Regions from separate parts of the Demetria terragena DSM 11295 genome, predicted to be linked through region 1. Evidence: predicted binding sites of a transcription regulator. Region 1 holds the regulator's gene; the other holds the start of a gene.
The links. Region 1 encodes Rex, which represses fermentation and respiration genes when NADH is low (regulators of the CRP and FNR family bind a similar motif). Its sites were predicted from a motif close to CTTGTGAANNNNTTCACAAG; they were not measured.
Positions count from the first base shown of each region.

Region 2: the regulator Rex is predicted to act here: its motif matches at 1,294-1,313, upstream of F562_RS0108865 (Cg1360 family ATP-synthase-associated protein).

Region 1 is NZ_AQXW01000004.1:1,460,158-1,463,989, forward strand. It holds gene hemC (hydroxymethylbilane synthase) at 1-370, opposite strand, end outside; gene F562_RS0111290 (glutamyl-tRNA reductase) at 367-1,650, opposite strand; gene F562_RS0111295 (redox-sensing transcriptional repressor Rex) at 1,647-2,345, opposite strand; gene F562_RS0111300 (glutaredoxin family protein) at 2,618-2,881, opposite strand; gene F562_RS0111305 (lysophospholipid acyltransferase family protein) at 2,896-3,832, opposite strand, start outside.
Region 2 is NZ_AQXW01000004.1:992,003-995,834, forward strand. It holds gene atpB (F0F1 ATP synthase subunit A) at 1-594, opposite strand, end outside; gene F562_RS0108865 (Cg1360 family ATP-synthase-associated protein) at 776-1,222, opposite strand; gene F562_RS0108875 (MraY family glycosyltransferase) at 1,449-2,549, opposite strand; gene F562_RS0108880 (serine hydroxymethyltransferase) at 2,556-3,832, opposite strand, start outside.

The sequences.
Region 1 (3,832 bases):
TACCGACGACACTGCCCGCAGGTAGTTCGCCAAGGGTCAATCCGTCTCGAGCGACCAGAACGTCGCGGGCGTCTTCGCGAACCGGGATACCGGCGACGGTGAGGCCTGGCTCTGGTGCCACAGGAAGGTCTTTGAGCGAGTGCACCGCCAGGTCCACCTCCCCTGCCAGCAGCGCGGCACGCAGCGCGGCGGCAAAGACTCCGGTGCCACCGATCGTGGCCAGTGAGCCCCGATTGGTGTCTCCCTCGGTCGTGATCGTCACGATCTCAACCTGCTGTCCGGCATCGCGCAGGCGGTCAGCAATCTGCTCGGACTGCGCCAGTGCCAAGGCGCTTCGGCGAGTGCCGAGGCGCAGAGCGGCGGTCGTCATGGTGCTTCACCACCTTCGGCAGGGGGACGGGTCACGGCCGCGGCGTGGGCCGGGTCGAGGTCGAACAGGGCGCGGAGAGCCGCCGTGTAGTCGTGGCCCTCGCCGGCCAACTCCTTGATCCGCACGGTGGGGGTGTGCAGCAGCTTTTCTACGACTCGGTGGACCGTCATGCGCACTTGGGCCGCGTCCTCCTCGGTGAGCCCAGGGGCGCGCTGGCGCAGGCGATCGAGTTCCAACGTCATCACGTCAGCGGCCTGGGCCCGCAGCAAAGCGACCGTAGGCGCCACCGAGGCTGCTCGCTCCGCCGTGCGGAAGTCGTCGACTTCGGAGGCGACGAGTGCGCGTACGGCAGACACCTGATCCTGATCCTGCCCCTCCCCCTCGTGGAGGCTTTCGAGCGAGATCAGTTGAGCCATTGGCCAATTGGCGATCTCCGGCGCGATATCTCGGGGCAACGCGAGGTCGACGAACGATTGCGGTCCCCCACCCGGACTCATCACCGCACCATCGATGACGTAGCCCAAGGCGCCGGTGCACGACACGATGAGATCGGCCTGGGCAATCGAGTCCGGAAGTTCCGTCCACGGGCGAGCGGTCGCGCCGACCGCCAATGCGAGGCGTTCGGCGGCGTCGTGCGTTCGGTTGATCACCGTGAGCGAGGCAGCACCCGCACGTGAAATCGTATGAGCGGCAAGGCTGCTCATCGCCCCAGCACCCACGACGAGAACGTTGAGGTCAGCTAGCGGGCCAACATGTGGCTCGGCCTTGCCAATGCCGCGCTCGACCAGAGAACGACTCACCGTGTCGATATCGGTCTCAGAGTGCGCGCGCTTACCGACCCGCAAAGACTGCTGAACCAAACCATCAAGGTGGCCGCCGACATAACCGCCCGCGCGGCCCACCCGCAGCGCATCACGAAGCTGGCCCAGGATCTGAGACTCCCCGACCGCCATCGACTCCAGGCCAGCCGCCACCGAGAAGAGGTGGGCGACCGCCCGATCGGAGAAGTGCACATAGAGGTGCTCGCGCAGGGTCGAGAGTGGAATCCCGGTGGACTCCGCCAACGCATCGCCGATATCGGTTACGGCGCCGTGGAACGTTGCCGCGTAGGCGTAGACCTCGATGCGGTTGCATGTATCGAGCAACAACACTTCGTGCAGTTGTTCACTGCGGTTGAGCCGCTTGAGGAGATCCTCGCGCTGCGCCCCGTCTAGCGTCGCGCGCTCCAGAATCGACATGGACGTCGTGCGGTGGGACAAGCCAATGACAATCGCGGTCATGCCGTCTCCTCCCGCTTCGTCGCACGCTCGGAGGCGTGCATCCCGTCGGCGCTCGCGAGCCGGGGATGCTGCTGGTGGAACGCCAGAATCTGGAGTTCGGTGGCCAGGTCGACCTTGCGCACCTCGACGCCTTCGGGCACCACAAGCACGGCGGGAGCGAAGTTCAGGATCGAGCGCACCCCCATGTCGACCAGGCGATCGGCCACTGACTGGGCCGCCGCTGGCGGGGTGGCGATGACACCGATCATGCTGTCGGTGCGTTCCCGCGCCAGGTCGGCAAAGTTGATGACCGAAATACCGGCGAACGATCGGCCCACGACCTCAGGGTCTTCGTCGACCAGCCACTTCACTGCGAAGCCGCGCGTCGCGAATCCGGAGTATGCCGCCAGCGCGTGCCCCAGGTTGCCCATCCCAATGATGGCAAGGGCGAAATCGTGGCGCAGCCCCAACTCGCGTTCGATCTCATCCTGGAGCCGAACGACGTCGTAGCCCACGCCACGTACGCCATAGGAACCGAGGTGAGAGAGGTCTTTGCGGAGCTTGGCAGACCGGACGCCGGCAGCGTCGGCAAGTTCTTCGGAGGAGACAGTGTCCGTTCCAGCGGTCACCAGGGCCGTCAAGGCGCGCAGGTAAACGGGCAGGCGCGCAACGGTCGCAGCAGGTATCCCGCGGCGTGGGCTCGGCTCTGCGGACACGGCTGCCTCGGCTCCTCTCGCTGCAGGAGACCGCTAGGCAAACCAGGCGGCATCGGGAACAGCCGACACTGACCAGGTGAGAACGCGGTTCCTGCGTTCATCGGTGCCCCATACCAAACGACGTTGCCGTCGATGAAGGGACCCCCGCAATATAGGCACTTGTGAACACAGGCACAAAGTCGCGTTGAGACCCCCTCACGTGTTATGGGGCTCGCTGTGGTAGTGGCGAGTTAGCTCGAAGTCCGTCGCGAGGCGACGGCCCACGCCGGGAATCAGCGGGCGAGCAGGGCGCGGCGCAGACGCCGCTCGTCGACGCGGAAGTAGTCGTGTTGCTTCCCATCGACCAGGGTGACCGGGATCATCTCGGCGTACTGCTGCATGAGGTCGTCATCGTCCAGGATGTTGCGCTCGCTCCACGGGACCTCGAGCTCAGCGCAGACGGCCTCGATCACGGCGCGTGCGGCATCACACAGATGGCAGCCGGGTTTGCTCAGGAGGACGACCTCGTGGTCCGACCCGGACCGCAGCCAACCCACAGAACTCTGAACTCCTAGAAGAAGACCGAGCGGCGGCGCAACAACAGCGAATAGAGCGACTGCTGGATGGTCTCGCGCACCTGGTCGGTCAGATCAAAGACCAGCATCGGGTCCTCGGCCGCCTCGGCGCCCAGGGTGGCGGTGTCAATCGGCTCACCGAACTCGATGATCCATTTAGACGGGAGCGGGATCGCGCCCAGTGGACCCAGGAGCGGGAAGAATGGCGTGATCGGGAAGTACGGGAACCCGAGCACCCGCGCGAGACTCTTGAGGTTGCCCACCATCGGGTAGATCTCTTCGGCACCCACGATCGAGCACGGGATGATCGGCACACCCGACCGCAGCGCGGCCGAGACGAATCCGCCCCGCCCGAAGCGCTGCAAGCGGTACCGCTCGGAGAATCCCTTGCCGACACCCTTGAAACCTTCGGGGAAGACCGCCGCAAGCTCACCCTGAGCCAGGAGCCGCTCCACATCGGCGTTGGCCGCCAGGGTGCTGCCCGCCTTACGCGCCAGGTCACCGATGAACGGTGAGGAGAAGACCAGATCGGCGCCGAGGGCTCGCAGGTGCCGCCCGATGGCATCGTGCACGGCCACCTGAAGCATGAGCCCGTCGACGGGCACGGTCCCGGAGTGGTTGGCCACCAGGAGTGCGCTGCCGTCCTTCGGAAGGTTCTCGACGCCCACGAGTTCGACGCGAAACCACCGTTGGTAGATCGGGCGCAGGAGTGGCAGCCAGACCTCTTCGGCGAATTCGGGGTCGAAGCCGAATTCATCGATGGGGTAGTCCCCCGCGACGCGTCGGCGTAGGTAGGCAAGGGTGCGCGCAACGCGCTGCTCGAGATCGTCACCGGCGAGACCCGAGGCCTTGCCTGCTGCTCGCAGCAGGCCAATGAGCACCTCAACGCCCTGCTCAAGGGTGCCTACGGACAAGAGCGAGGCGTCGCCGTCG
Region 2 (3,832 bases), 470 kb from region 1:
GAGTCGCAGCGCGAGTGTCAGCGGGCGGATGAAGAAGTAGGTCAGGAACTCCAGCACGAACATGATCGGCTTGAGCCAGCCGGGCAGGCCGGGCGGAATAAGCGAGCCGAGGTATTTGCCGAAACCACCCTTAGTGCGGATCCCCACCACGTGGTAGGTGACGTAGACAATCGCGGTCAGCACGATCGGGAAGGCGATGGTGCTCATGGTCGGGAACTGCACGAACGGCAGAATCCCGAAGAGGTTATTGAGCAGGATCAGCGTGAAGACGGTGAACAGCAACGGCAAGAAGGGCCGCAGGTGCTTGTCGCCGATGACGTCGCGCCCGATCGAGTTGCGCACGAAACCGTAGATCTGCTCGGCATAGAACTGGCGCTTACCGGGCACCACGGTCAACTTGCCTGCGACGGTCACAAAGAACCAGCCGAGAACCGCGACCGAGATCAGCATCATGGCCGCCGGGCGGGTAAAGGCCCAGTCGCTGCCACCGCCGATCAGTGACCAGAAGAAGACCTCAGTGCCGGGGGCCTCAAAGCTCTCTCCGTCACCGGCCGCCGAAAGCGCCGCCAGGCTGGACGTCATGCTCAGGCTCACTGCCTCTCCTCCATCGAAACGGTGTGCTCGCTGACGTCCGCCACACCGTGGCAGTTCAGCAGATCAGTCGCCAGACGCTGGCGTAGAACGTGAATGCTCGAACGTGCGGCACGAGCCAGGTCGTACGCTACCCGACCTTGCGCTACGCACGAAAAACGGGATCCCCCAGGATGAGGAGTCGTCATGACGCACCCTCTGCTGCATCAGGCGCAGGCTCGTCATAGATCGGAACGCGCGCCTGTCGCCACGCCACGACCTGCGCGACCTGCCACACGACGATGCTCACCAGCATGGCCACCCCAGCTGACCAAGAATCGAGAGCCTCGATCTGGCGGGCGACCACCAGGACACCGAACAACACGATGATCTGTCCGAAGTACGTCGCCATGCCGACAGCCATGAACAACATGGGGTCAGCGCTGCGGACGAACTTGGACATCATCAGCATGCCGGACACGAAGAAGGCGACCGCGATTCCAGCGCCGACAAGGCCCGACCAAAACGCGGTGAGGTCACGCACGATCCAGAGGATCACGGCGGTGGCAACACCGGCGATCGCCGTCGGGACAGCGGCACGCCGAAGCACGAGCCGGAAGGGGTTATGCCCTGATCCGATCGGTGCGGCCATCGTGAAAGTCACCTGCCTGAAGGGCGGTCGGGAGATGCGAGTCGACGAGCAGCCAGGCGCCCGTCGATCTGCTTGTGAAAACTATCACAAGCAGATCGACGGTGGCGAATTCAGCCGCTCCTCGGCTTTCGGTTCTAACTTCGGTCAGACCATCCGTGAGCATGTGCTCACGGATGGTCTGACCGAACTTCGACATACCGACCTAATCGTGCCGCGGATGCGTTGATCAGGGCGTGTGCTGGGCCATCCACTTCGGCACACCCCAGGTGAGCACCAACGAGCCGCCGAGCAGTGCCGCCAGAATGGTCGCGGCCACCGGCAGCGGGAACCACGAGAACGCCAGCACGCCCACTGCGATCGAAAACGACCAGGCGTAGAGGATGAGCACCGCCCGGCGGTGGGTATGCCCGATCAGCATCATCTTGTGATGCAGGTGAAGTCGGTCGGGGCGGCTGAAGTTCAGGCCTCGTCGCCGGAAGGCCATGACGATGTCGATGACTGGCAGCATCAAGATCGCGACTGGCAGCGCGATGGGCAGCCACCACGACACCGTCGGAGAAACATCGACCTTGGCCGGGTCGTAGTCGCCCGTAAAACTGATCGTCGCTGCGGACAGCAACAGGCCGAGCAACAGCGCTCCGGAGTCGCCCATGAAGAGCCTGGCCGGATGGAAGTTGTGCGGCAGGAAACCCAAGCAACACCCCACCACCACAGCGCTCAGGAGCGCCGCCACCGAGAACACATTGGGCGGATCAAACCGGGGCTGCTGGTAGGCCCAGATGAAGAACGTCAGCCCCGCGATCGCCACCACTCCCGCGGCGAGGCCGTCCAGGCCGTCGATGAAATTCACGGCGTTTGTCGTCGCGACCACGATGAGAATCGTGAGCGCCACCAGCAGCGGTTGCGGCAGGATCGTCACGCCGCCCACGGGGAGGCTGACCAACTGAACGCCCGAGAGCGCCATGATGCCGCCTGCGAGGACCTGCCCCGCACCCTTGGTTAGCGCATCGACCTCACGAAAGTCATCGACGGCACCAAGCCCGGCCATGATGGCCGCACCCGCGAGGACGCCAGCCAACTTGAGCCCCTGTCCCTCACCTTCTTGGAAGAGCTGCGAGAGGTACGGCAGTTGGGAGGCCACCGCGAAGCCCGCGATCAGGCCCGCCAGCATCGCCAGCCCACCCAACCGCGGGATCACCGTGGAATGCACGTCCCGCCCCCGCACGGGGGTGTAGGCGCCGTAGCGACTAGCCACCCACCGGGCAAGAGGCGTCATCACGAACGTCACCACCGCGACGACGAGACCGACGAGGACGTACTCACGCACGGGCGATTAGCCAGCCGTGGGTTCGGGGTACGCCGGGAAGCGGGTCACCAAGTCGGTGACCTCGGCGCGCACGTCTTGAGCGACTGAATGCTCTGCGGTGCCGTCGCCCTGGGTGATGGCCCGGTGGATGAGGTCAGCGATGACCTTCATCTCCTCCGTGCCCATCCCCTGGGTGGTCACACACGGTGCTCCGACCCGGATGCCCGAGGCCACGTTGGGCTTCTGCGGGTCGAACGGGATGGCGTTCTTGTTCAACACGATCCCCGCGGCATCGGCACGCTTTTCGGCATCGGCTCCGGTGACCTGGACGCCCTGCAGGTCGTGCAGTGACAGGTGCGTGTCAGTGCCGCCAGTAGTGGGGCGAATGCCCTTCTCTCCCAACGAAGTCGCCAGCTGCTGTGCGTTCGCGATGACTTGCTTCGCGTAGGCCTGATAGTCGGCCGACGCGCATTCCTTGAAGTTGACGGCCTTGGCCGCGATGGTGTGCATCTGCGGGCCGCCCTGCATCATCGGGAAGACTGCTTTGTCGAGTGCTTTGGCGTGCTCCTCCTTGCACACCAGCGCGCCTGACCGTGGGCCGCGCAGCACCTTGTGGGTGGTGAACGTCACGACGTCGGCGTGCGGCACGGGCGAGGGAATGGCCTGACCGGCGACCAGGCCGATGAAGTGAGCCGCGTCGACCCACAGGATCGCACCGACCTCGTCCGCGACGCGACGGAAAAACTCGAAATCGATCAGGCGGGGAATGGCCGAGCCACCAGCGCAGATGATCTTCGGCTTGTGCTCCTTGGCCAGACGCTCAACCTCGTCGTAGTCGATGTCCTCGGTGTTCTTGTCCACGCCGTAATGCACCGCGTTGAACCACTTGCCGGAGAAGGACACCTTCGTGCCGTGCGTCAGGTGGCCACCCATCGGCAGCGCCATCGCGAGGATGGTGTCTCCCGGCTGCATGAATGCGCCGTAGACCGCCTGGTTTGCGCTCGCCCCGCTGTGCGGCTGGACGTTGGCGTGGTCGGCACCAAGCAGCGACTTACACCGCTCGATCGCCAGGTTCTCGGCAACGTCAACGACCTCGCACCCGCCGTAGTAGCGGCGACCCGGGTATCCCTCGGCGTATTTGTTGGTCAGCGTGGAGCCGAGCGCGGCGATGACGGCCGGGCTCGACATGTTCTCGCTGGCAATGAGTTGCAGGCCGCTCCGAAGGCGGTCGACCTCGCCCAACAGGACGTCAGCAACTTCTGGGTCGAAGGACTGGAGGGCGGCGTAGTCGGCGCCGAAGTAAG